DNA from 2 places in the Exiguobacterium sp. GL_137 genome. Region 2 is predicted to be linked to the other one. Evidence: riboswitches for the same ligand, from Rfam matches in the RefSeq annotation. Region 2 holds a riboswitch; the other holds the start of a gene.

Region 1 (6,050 bases), 760 kb from region 2:
CTGTTTTTGTATAGACAGAACTTGGCACGGTACGCCAAATACGTTTTTAAAACGAAGGATAGACCGATTCCACCGGCAGCACCAATCAGATACGGAAGTGTATCCGGATTGTTCGCAAAATGTTCGAGTAAAAGACTGAAGGAAAAATGACGACCTAGGAAATAACCTGCTCCTAAAAAGACACTGATCCAAATTAAAGCACCGGTATAGGCATAAGTAACGAAGATCCGGAACGGCATTTTCGAGACGCCGGCAAAAAAAGCGGACAGTTGCCGGAGACCGGGTATGTAATAACCGATGATTAAAACCGTTTTTCCGTAACGTAAAAATCCGGCTTCTGCTTTGAAAATATGTTTTTCAGAAATACGTAACTTCGGAGCCATTCGATGGAGCAACGGCATTCCAAGTTTCAGACCGAGCACATAGCTGATTGTCATTCCGATACAACTGCCGGCATAGGCAGCAAAAATTGTCCCGACGAGCGGCAAATCACCATGATGCATCCAGAATCCTGACATGACGAGTAACGTCTCGTCTGGAACCGGAAGACCGACGATTCCACCGGCCAGAAGAATTGCGAGTCCGAACGCTCCATATTGATGGAGGACTTCATGTAATATGTGATGAATCGGAGTCACCTTCCTTCAAAGAAACTTCTCTTTCAGTGTACAGGAAATACATACCAGTTGAAATGAGAAGATGAAGAAAGTGGCGAATTTGGCAAGGGTTTTTGATTTTTAGAAGTCAATCCTTTTTCTCAATTTAGATTCGGGCTATACTCGTTAAAGTGACTAATTTAGAGGACGGTGTTTACGATGATGCATGTGATCAATCAATATGGTTGGATTGAAGTGATTTGCGGAAGTATGTTTTCCGGTAAGTCAGAAGAACTGATCCGTCGTGTCAGACGGGCACAGTATGGAAAGTTACCGGTTCAAGTGTTCAAGCCGGCAATCGATGACCGGTATCATGAAGAGCATGTCGTGTCGCATATCGGCAACTCGGTCATTGCGATTCCGATGGCGACGAGCCGTGATGTCTATGCAGCAGTGGCGGAAGAGACGCAAATCGTCGCGATTGACGAAGTTCAATTTTTTGACGATGAGATTGTCGCAGTCATCGAAGCACTGGCTCAAGATGGCAAACGCGTTATTTGTGCGGGACTCGATCAGGATTTTCGGGCCGAGCCATTCGGCAAGATGCCTGAATTACTGGCACGTGCGGAATTCGTGACGAAATTACAGGCGATTTGTCTGTCATGCGGAGATCCGGCGTCACGGACACAACGATTGATTGACGGGAAGCCGGCAAACTACAATGATCCAATCATTCTCGTCGGGGCGTCTGAATCCTATGAACCGCGTTGCCGTCATTGTCATCAAGTTCCGGGCAAACCGCAACCGTTACAGGAATGGAAAAAACAACAGCAAAATTGAGAATAGACGATTTGAAAAAGTGAACGATTCTTTGGCCTCACGGCCGGGAATCGTTCGCTTTTTTTTATCAACCGGTTCGTGTCAACCGGCTGAACTGTTCGATGAATTGTAAGGTCTCACGGACAATCGTCTTTTGATCATGGTCAAGCGTCGCGACATGGTACGAGTCGAGCAGACAATAACTGCGTTTATCTGTTGACCCAATCGTCCGGTACAAATAATCGGAACAGGCCGGCGGGACGACGTGATCCTCAGAAGAATATAAAATAAGTGTCGGAATTTGAATCGTCGCTAAGTGTAGTCGCGTGTCATCAATGAGTCGTAACAGTTCTGAAGCACAAACGGCGGGGACAAGATCATAGATGATTTCAAAAGCGGGCTGCTTGATATCAGGGGTGCTTTCCGGCAGATAGACAGGACAATCAGTGAAGGATAAGGCTTCGTAAGCAGGGACGGACAAGGCGGCATTGATCGTGATGATTCCTGCAATCGGGAGACCTTCAGCGGCAAGTGACAGGGCAAGTGTCGCCCCCATCGATTGTCCGACGATGAAGATCGATTCGCACCGTCTGGCTAACTGTTCGAAGCCGTCACGCAAGCTCTGTTTCCAGTCATCTGCCGTCGTCGCTTCGAATTCCAGGACATCGGTCCCATGACCGTGCAGGCGAGGCGCATAGACGGAGAAACCTTGTTCTGCGAACTGTTCTCCTACAGCCCGAACGCTTTGCGGCGTTGCGTTAAAACCATGACAGAGCAAAATGCCGACGGATCCGCGTCCTAAGGAAAAGGCTTCCGCACCCGGTATAACAGGATAAACCATACTCATCATCTCGTCCTCCATTTCAAAAATAAAAACCCGTTTGGCTTTGGACGCAAACGAGTTTCTCGTGTGTATCATCCAAAGCAACCGCTTTGCTGGTCGGAGCACCTTGCATAACAGCAGGTTGCCGTGGAGTCCTAGAGCCAGGTCTCTCGTCCACTCTTGATATATCGTATAGGAATTGTCGGATTAATCATTGAGAAGATGATAGCATTGGCGGAAATGAATTGTCAAACCCTCTTGAACAGGCGTCAAAATTCAGACAACGATCCAGTTTGTCCCGGGACAACAATCGATATGGGTCATATGGTTTATTTTTGAAAATATGGTTGACCTTTAAAAGATCTTTCTGTAGTGTAAAAATTAGTTTTACGACATAAGTTCAACCGGCAACAACACACATACGAATTTCATACCGCAACACTTATCCAGAGAGGTGGAGGGACTGGCCCTACGAAACCTCGGCAACAGACTCATTATGAGCACTGTGCCAATTCCATCAGACAATTGTCTGAGAGATGAGTCGAGTGGATTCTGCCATTGTGCGGATCCAGGTCTCTTCTTGTTTCTTAAGAAGAGACCTTTTTTGTATTTTAAAGGGGGAACAAGTGGTGATTACATTCAAAAATGTAAAAAAAATCTATGAAACAAAGGAACAATCGATTGCTGCGCTGAACGGGGTCGATCTTGAAATCCGAAAGGGAGAAATCTTCGGTGTCATCGGTTTCAGTGGAGCCGGTAAAAGTTCCTTATTACGATGCGTCAACCTGCTTGAACGGCCGACATCGGGCAGTGTGACGGTCGATTGCCAAGATTTGACGACGCTCTCGGCGAAACAGTTACGGGAAGCCAAACAACACATCGGGATGATTTTTCAGCACTTCAATCTGCTGGATTCGAATACGGTTTTTGCGAACGTCGCAAAACCCCTTGTCTTAAAAGGTGTCAAAAAAGACGAGGTCCATCGGCGGGTCAATGAACTGCTGGATTTCGTCGACTTGGCGGATAAGGCCGATCATTATCCGGACCAGTTATCGGGCGGACAGAAACAACGGGTCGGGATTGCCCGGGCACTTGCCACCCAGCCGTCCGTCCTGTTGTGTGACGAAGCGACCTCGGCGCTTGATCCGCAGACGACACAACACATATTACGCCTGCTGAAACAAATCAATCAGGAATACGGCATCACGATCTTACTGATTACCCATGAGATGGGTGTCATCCGTGAGATTTGTGACCGGGTTGCCGTCATCGAAGCCGGCAAGTTGATTGAATCAGGTACCGTATTCGACGTCTTTTCGAACCCCCAGACGGCGACGGCAAAAAACTTTGTCCGTTCCGTCATGCAGGATGAGATTCCGGCGTCGGTTCAAAAAGTCATCGATCAACGGGATGCCGGGCACCATATCTACAAAATCAACTTCCTCGGGGCAGGGACCGGACAACCGCTTTTATCGCAAGTCGCGAAACGGTTTGATGTCGACCTCAACATCCTGCACGGCAGCATCGCGGAACTGCAAAACATTCCGTTTGGCAGTCTGCTTGTTGAACTGATCGGTGATGCGGCGGAAATCAAACGGGCACTGCATTACATCGATCAATCGGATGTCGTCGTCGAGGAGGTGCTCGCAGATGCTGGTTAACTATACGGATATTTGGACCGCTTTTTTGCAAACGATGACGATGGTCGGACTGTCGTTACTCTTTTCAACATTGATTGGTTTACCGCTCGGCATCCTGCTTGTCGTGACACGAAAAGGAGCATTGCTCGAACAAATCCCCTTCTTCAATCTCTTAAGCAGTATCGTCAACATCTTCCGGTCCATTCCGTTCATTATTTTGCTCGTCGCGATCATTCCGCTGACCCGCTTGATTGTCGGATCGTCGATCGGGACGCAGGCAGCGATTGTTCCGCTCGTCTTTTATGCGGCACCGTACATCGCCCGCCTGATTGAAAGTTCATTGCTCGAAGTCGACACCGGTGTCTTGGAGGCGGCAGAAGCGATGGGGGCGACACCGCTGCAGACGATTTTCCGTTTCCTCTTGCCGGAAGCCCTCAGCTCGCTTGTCCTGAACCTGACGATTGCGACAATCGGCTTGATCGGGGCATCGGCAATGGCCGGGGCAATCGGCGGCGGGGGACTGGGTGACTTGGCGATCACGTACGGCTACCAACGGTTTGATACGACCGTCATGATCATCACGGTCGGGATTCTCGTCATTTTGGTTCAAGGGTTACAGACAACAGGCAACCTGTTGGCACGAAAAATTCGGAGACACTAAAAAAACATAGAACAGATAAGGGAGAGATGGATGATGAAAAAAGGATTAGCGATTGGTGCAGCATTGACGACGGTATTGTTTGCGGGATGTGCCGCTTCCGGAGAAGAAGATCAAAAGACGGTGAAACTTGGCGTCAGCGGTTCTGACACCCAAGTTTGGGAATACGTCGCGAAAAAAGCGAAGAAAGAAGGCATCACGATTGAGCTCGTTAAGTTCTCCGACTATGTTCAACCGAATCTCGCACTCGCGGAAGGAGAGATTGATGCGAACTCCTTCCAGACCGTCTCTTACTTTAACGCCTTCAAAAAAGAACATAAGTTAAAACTGTCGCCGATTGCGACTACGGTCATCGCGCCGATGGGAATTTATTCGGATAAGATCAAGGACGTCAAAGACATTCCGGTCGGTGGAAAGATTGCCGTCCCGAATGAAGCGACGAACATGGGGCGGGCATTGCTCCTGTTGCAGGAAGCAGGCCTGATCAAGCTGCCGGACGACTTTGACGGCAACGGATCCGTCGATAAGATCGTCGAGAATCCGAAAAAACTGAAGATTGTCCCGGTCGTCGCCGGACAGACACCACGCGTCCTACCGGATGTCTCCGCCTCGATCATCAATAACGGAATCGCTGTCGATGCCGGCTTTAATCCGATCAAAGATTCGATTCTCCATGAAAACGAGACGGCGAAACCGTACATCAACATCATCGCGACCCGGACAGAAGACAAAGACAAAAAGACGTTGAAAAAAATCGCTTCCCTTTACCAGCAGGACGATGTCGCTGCCTTCATCAAAAAAGAGTACAAAGGCAGCACGATTCCAACGTTCGTCCCTCTCAGCGATATCGGAGAATAACCAAAAACCAAAAGGAGCGTGACCCAAATGACAATTCAGACGAGACGGCAAAACCTGACACAAACGATTGAACAGGATATTGAGCAAAAACGGGAGTCGTATCTTGAGACGAGCCATCGGATTCATGCGACACCGGAAATCGGCAATGAAGAATATTTTGCGTCGCGTCATCATGCGGAACGCCTGACAGCCGAAGGGTTTACAGTCGAACTTGGTGTGGCCGGACACGAGACAGCGTTTCTCGCCCGGAAGGTCTCGGATAAACCGGGAGCAACGATCGCTTTTCTAGCTGAATATGATGCCTTGCCGGGAATCGGTCACGCATGCGGACACAACATCATCGGCACGACAAGTGTCGCAGCAGCGATTGCCGTCAGTCAAGTTCTGGATGAAGTCGGCGGCAGTGTCGTCGTCCTCGGGACACCGGCGGAAGAAGGCGGACCAAACGGGAGTGCGAAAGGGAGTTTCGTCAAACACAATCTGCTGACGGGCATCGATGCGGCCTTAATGGTCCATCCGTCCGGACAGACCCGGATTACCGGTTCTTCGCTCGCCGTTGATCCGCTCGATTTTGCCTTTACCGGTAAACCGGCCCATGCGGCAGCTTCGCCGGAAGAAGGGATCAATGCCCTGGATGCCGTCATTCAGTTGTTTAA
Region 2 (6,050 bases):
ATCAGATAATCCCGGGCATAGACGTGATCAGCCTTTTTCGCCAGTTCAAAATCCGTCACGGAATCGCCGATTGCGATGATCGTATCGCCGTCCTGCTTCAACTTCCGGGCGATTGACGTTTTACAACAGCCGCATTGATTGTTGCATGCCGCATCGCAAGCGTGTGGCCATTCAATCCGGACCGTCTCTTCACTGAAGTCACTGCCGTTGCAGTAAATCGTTTCATCTGTCAGTAAACAGGCAAGAATCGGTTGGACAAAAAAGTCAATTCCGCCGCTGACAATCGCAAAGTCGATTCCGTTTGATTTGGCAAAGGCGAGTAAGGTGTCGAAGCCGGGACGGATGACTGCCCGATTAATCAAAAAATCGATATACTCCTGTTTTCGATCTGAGGGCAACAATCGGAACATCTGTCCAACCCCGGACCGGATCGACAGCGACCGGTCGAGCACACCTTTTTTTAATGGTTCAAATGCTTCTTGCGGGGCAAACTCTTTCATCAAGGCGATGATGTTGTCGTGTTCCGTCACCGTGCCGTCGAAGTCACATAAAATCCGAGTCGTCATTTCGTGATCCCCCAGGCGTCAAGGGCGACCCGTAATTCTTCCTGCCGCGTTGCGGCACTTGTCAGCGATTCTCCGGTCAGTGCGGCGTCGAGCGCCTGACGAAATGCAAGGACACCGGCCGCTGCCCCTTGCGGATGACCGTGAACGCCGCCTCCGGCATTGATGACCGAATCGGTACCGAAATCACGGACGAGCTGAGCGACGAGGCCGGGATGGATGCCGGCGGACGGAACCGGCAGAATCGTCTTCGTTTCTCCGATTCGCGTCGCTTCAACGGCGATCCCGCGGGCCAAATCTTTGGCGAGTGCAACGTTACCATAGGGAGACGGGAACAATGTCAAGTCAGCACCGGCCAGTCGGGGTAACGTTCCAAGCAGAACAGGAGCCGAAATACCGTATTCAGGACTTGCGATCAAGGCACCGCTTAAGGCCGGGTGATTAAAAATCGGGACGGAAATGTCCGCATCGGCAGCCAACTCGCGCAGGACATCGAGTCCGTATGTAAACGTGTTGAGCAGGAAGGCCGTGGCACCTGCTTCAATCAGGCGTTTTGCCTGTTCCTTCAAGCCGAAGACGGGACCGCTTAACGTAATTGCATAAAGCGCCCGTTTGCCGGTGCGTTCATAATGGGCGTCGAGGACTTCCCGTCCGATCCGTGCCCGGTCGAGTGCCGGCGTCAACGGATTGTCGTATAGAATCTCATCATCTTTAACGAGATCGATGCCGCCCGCGAGCTGTGCTTCGAGTTGTTCCCGTAAAAAGACGAGGTCCCGTCCGATGACTCCTTTAAATATGCTCATCAACAGGGGACGGTCATGGACCTGAATCAATTGACGGACTCCTTCAATCCCGAATTTGGCACCGGGAAAGTCGTTCGTGAATGACGAGGGAAGCTGTAAGTCGGTTAACTTGATTTGTCCATCGAGCGACAGTTTACCGAAGACCGTCGTTAAGATAGCGGAAAAGTCCCGTGAGACGTTGTGTTCCGGATAACGGATCGTAATGTAACCTTTGCCGTCATGTTCTTCTGTATGGACGACCTGTCCTTTAAAGGATTCCAGTTGTTGTTGTTCCAAGTGATTTAAATCGGTCCATGAACCGACCGTCAGACCGAGCGCGATTTGCTCTGCCCGTTTCGGCAACTGATCAGTCGTTCCGAGTTGGTATGTTGCGGTAATGTACGCCATATGAATCGTCTCTCCCTTATTGAAAAATACAAAAATGGTCCCTCGTCAATGACAAGAGACCATGAAAAATTGCGCGTGGACTCTTATCTGTCAGCGTATTAGCTGCAAGAATTAGCACCGTGCCAAGTGGTCGGTTGCTGCGACATCGTAGGGCTCGTCCCTCCGTCTGCTCTTGATAAGAATTGGATGAAATTGTGAAATCTAATTGCAATTTTTACATGAGATCCATCACTTGTCAAACTATATTTTGAAAATTTATTTTTTTGAAAATACTTCTTCTATAGACGGTTCCGTTTTTGAATCCGTTTCACTAAAAATTGGAATTGACAGACGGCCAGCAACGCACGTAGTATTCAAATCAACATCAAATCACATGACAACTACATATGACTCTTATCGTGAGTTGGCAGAGGGAATTGGCCCGAAGACGCCGCAGCAACCGACCATCCGGCACGGTGCTACATCCAACAGACATTCGTCTGAGAGATAAGAGGACGGAGTATTCTGCCGCGCCTCTTTTCTTTGACGAAAAGAGGCGTTTTTTCGTGTGATCAACAAGGAGGAAACCAGAATGGGATACCAAGCATTTACAGTACAGGACGCGATTGAACGGGTCCGGACACTCGGATTAATCGGCAATGAACCGGTGACGGCAGAAGAGATCGGGGACGGGAATTTAAATCTCGTTTTCCGGATTCAGGAAGGAGAAAAACGGCTGATTTTAAAGCAGGCGTTGCCATATGCGAAAGTCGTCGGGGAAAGCTGGCCGCTGTCGCTCGAACGGGCCTGGATTGAACAATCGGCCTTAAAAGAATTCGCAAAAGTCGCTGTTCCTTTCGTTCCGCACGTCTACCATGCGAGCAAGGAAGAAGCGTTTACGGTGATGGAGGATTTGTCGCATTTGACGATCGCCCGGACCGGCTTGCTCGAAGGGGAAAAGTATCCGTTACTCGCGGAACACATCGGTTCGTACCTGGCGCGGACACTGTTTTATACGTCGGATTTTGCGCTTGGACCGGTCGCGAAAAAACAAGTGGCGCGGAACTACTACAATCCGGATCTCTGTGATATCACGGAAAAATTGATCTTCACAGACCCGTTTTATGATGCGGAAACGAATGCGATTGAAGCAGGCCTCGAAGCGGAAGCGGTTCGGTTATGGCAGGATGCAGAACTGAAACGCGAAGTCGCGAAACTGGAAACACTGTTCATCACAAAAGGTGATGCATTATTGCACGGTGACTTACATACCGGAAGTATTTTTGCTTCAGCCGATGAAACGAAAGTCATCGATCCCGAGTTCGCCTTTTACGGACCGTTTGGTTTTGATGTCGGACAATTCATCGCCCATCTCTGCTTTGCCGCGTATCCAAACTATGCCGAGTTACGGGATGGACGGGTGAAGGATATCGATACGTTTTGGCTGACCTTTGCGTCGACGTTCAAAGCATTATGGGAACGCGAAGCGGTAGAGCCGTTCCGTTCGGCGGGCGGACTTGTCGACGATGTCCTCAGTACGATTTTACAGGACGCACTGGGCTTTGCCGGTTGTGAGTTGATTCGGCGGACGATTGGATTGGCACCGGTTGCGGACCTCGAGAACATCACGGACGCGGGGGAACGACTTGAGCGGAAACGTCATGCGTTACGTCTTGGAGTGGCATTGATCAAACGCCGGACCGAATGCAAGACGTTCACCGATTTACGGAACTTCGATTTGACGGAGGAACTCAGCCGATGAGCCAATTCGTCCAAAGCATCATCTATGACAACGGGACGGTGACGATTTTGGATCAGACCCGGCTCCCGGAAGAAGAACGATACGAGGTTATCCATGACTTGGCGCAAGCGATTGACGCCATCAAACAATTACGTGTCCGCGGTGCCCCGGCCATCAGCCTGTTCGGCGGCTTCATCCTTGTGCAGGAAGCATTCCGCCGGACGACAGGGTCACTTTCTGAAGCGAAACAAGAACTGTTGACGGTGTCGGCCCAATTGCTCGCAACCCGGCCGACGGCGGTCAATTTGCGGAACGTGCTTGATGAGCTGAATCAAATTATTGTCTCGAGTACGGCGCTTGCCGAGTTACCAAAACGGTTGGAACAAAAGGCGCTCGAACTGTATGAAACGGATGCCAAGACATCCCGGCAAATCGGGATCCACGCATTGGAATTATTTGAGTCCGGTGACCGGGTTCTGACGATTTGTAATGCCGGATCGATTGCGACAGCGGCTTACGGGACGGCACTCGCCCCGTTTTATCTCGCGAAAGAACAGGAAATTCTGCTCTCCGTTTATGCATCGGAAACGCGGCCGTTACTGCAGGGAGCGCGTCTGACGACATGGGAACTGCAACGGGCCGGTATTGACGTGACCTTGATTACCGATAATATGGTCGCCCATACCATCAAAGAAAAAAACATCACCGCCATCATCGTCGGTGCCGACCGGATTACCCGAAACGGGGATACCGCGAATAAAATCGGGACGTTTCAACTGGCATTACTGGCCCGTGCTTTCGGGATTCCGTTTTATGTCGCGGCACCCCTTTCGACCTTTGATTTGACGAGCTTGTCGGGAGACGAGATTGAGATTGAAGAACGCGATGCCCGTGAAGTGACGCAATTCGCAGGGAAAGCAACGGCGCCGGCCGGTGTGGCCGTCTTTAATCCGGCGTTTGACGTGACACCGCACGAATTGATCACGGCAATCATTACGGAACTGGGAGTCATCAAGCATCCGTCCGTCGAAACGATCGAGCAGACAATCGGACAACAAATACGTTAAACAGACTGGGGAGATCGAAATGAAAAAATTAGCATTTGCGGTACTTGCACCGGCGGTCTTGCTGGCTGCTTGCGCCAATAGCGAAGCGACACCGACGAAAAAAATCAGTGGTGTACCGGAAAGTGTCCAGGGAGACGTCAAAATTGCCGTCATCCGCAATCTGGCATCCGATGACCATACGAAACAGTTTTTGGACGGAGCTCGTTCGGAAGGGGAAGCGCTCGGTTTTCAGGTTAACACGTTCATCTCGGAAGGCAATGACGTCAAATTCAAGGAACTCGTCGCCCAAGCCGTCCAACAGGATTATGACGGACTGATTATCTCGCACGGAAAAGAGGATTATGCCTACGACATGATCAAACCGGCGATCGACAAAGGGATCAAAGTCGTGACGTTCGATACAGTGACAAAGAAAAAGGACCAGACGTTAAAAGGCATCACGGAAACGTTCCAGGATGATCATAAACTGGCACAGCTTTCACTCGATGAAGTAACGAAAGTCAAAGACGATCAGCCGGTCCGGGTCATCAAACTGTGGTTCGGTCCGGGATTTGCCCCGCTTGACCGCCGTCAGGAAATCTACAAGACATACGAAGCAGACGGAAAAATTAAAACGCTTGAAACAGTCGGACCAACGAACTTCCAGGATGTCCAAGGCGATATTGCGGCGAAGATGAACGCGATTCTCGCCAAATATCCGAAAGGAAGTATCGATGCCGTCTGGGGTGCTTGGGATGAAGTCGCCAAAGGAGCCTATAAATCCTTAAAGGATAACAAACGTCAGGAGATTCCGTTGATTTCAATCGACGTTTCGAACCAGGACATCAATCTGATGCGTGAAAAGGGCAGTAACTGGGTGTCGACGAGTGCCGTCGATCCGCATTTGATCGGACAGACGGATATGCGTCTGCTGGCGAAAAAGCTGGCCGGGGAAAACACACCGGACACTTTTGACCTAGACGCTAAACTGGTCGAACAAAAAGCACTGAAAGCCGATACGACGATGTACAATCTCGATACGATCATCAAAGGCTGGAGTACGTCCGAAAAGTTCAATGAACCGTGGATGGAAAAACTGCGGAAAGCGAATGACGGGAAATGACCCGTCCGGTGAAGGAACAACGACTGGAGATGCAGGGAATTTCAATCGAATTCCCCGGCGTCAAGGCGCTGGACGATGTTGATTTTTCCGTGGGCCGCGGGGAAATCCATGCGCTTGTCGGAGCGAACGGAGCCGGTAAATCCACGTTGATGAAAGTGTTGGCCGGGGCGTACGATTCATATGACGGAACGATTTGGTTTGACGGTGTACCTCTGACAATCGATTCACCGGCTGCCGCAAAACGGGCCGGGATTGAAATCGTTTATCAGGAAGTCGATACGGCACTGGTCGGTTATTTGACCGTGGCGGAAAATATTTGTCTCGATGTGCTGACGAACGGACAGCTGAAAGGGTTCATCAGACGGCAGCGATACGAGGAAATAGCCGAACGTGCTTTACGGAAACTGA

What was found. Region 2 has a riboswitch for S-adenosylmethionine ahead of mtnK (S-methyl-5-thioribose kinase). Riboswitches for the same ligand answer to the same signal wherever they lie in the genome.
Region 1: another riboswitch for S-adenosylmethionine. It lies ahead of AC3IRK_RS14005 (alpha/beta hydrolase); the one in region 2 lies ahead of mtnK (S-methyl-5-thioribose kinase).

What each region holds. Positions count from the first base shown of each region.
Region 1 covers NZ_CM174406.1:2,699,489-2,705,538, reverse strand. The annotation lists gene AC3IRK_RS14015 (DedA family protein) at 1-638, opposite strand, end outside; gene AC3IRK_RS14010 (thymidine kinase) at 816-1,436, shown strand; gene AC3IRK_RS14005 (alpha/beta hydrolase) at 1,504-2,262, opposite strand; SAM riboswitch class I at 2,325-2,428, opposite strand; SAM riboswitch class I at 2,678-2,781, shown strand; gene AC3IRK_RS14000 (methionine ABC transporter ATP-binding protein) at 2,868-3,899, shown strand; gene AC3IRK_RS13995 (methionine ABC transporter permease) at 3,889-4,539, shown strand; gene AC3IRK_RS13990 (MetQ/NlpA family ABC transporter substrate-binding protein) at 4,573-5,394, shown strand; gene AC3IRK_RS13985 (M20 family metallopeptidase) at 5,422-6,050, shown strand, end outside.
Region 2 covers NZ_CM174406.1:430,216-436,265, forward strand. The annotation lists gene AC3IRK_RS02345 (2-hydroxy-3-keto-5-methylthiopentenyl-1-phosphate phosphatase) at 1-566, opposite strand, end outside; gene AC3IRK_RS02350 (2,3-diketo-5-methylthiopentyl-1-phosphate enolase) at 563-1,753, opposite strand; SAM riboswitch class I at 1,834-1,935, opposite strand; SAM riboswitch class I at 2,144-2,246, shown strand; gene mtnK (S-methyl-5-thioribose kinase) at 2,325-3,494, shown strand; gene mtnA (S-methyl-5-thioribose-1-phosphate isomerase) at 3,491-4,540, shown strand; gene AC3IRK_RS02365 (sugar ABC transporter substrate-binding protein) at 4,560-5,642, shown strand; gene AC3IRK_RS02370 (sugar ABC transporter ATP-binding protein) at 5,639-6,050, shown strand, end outside.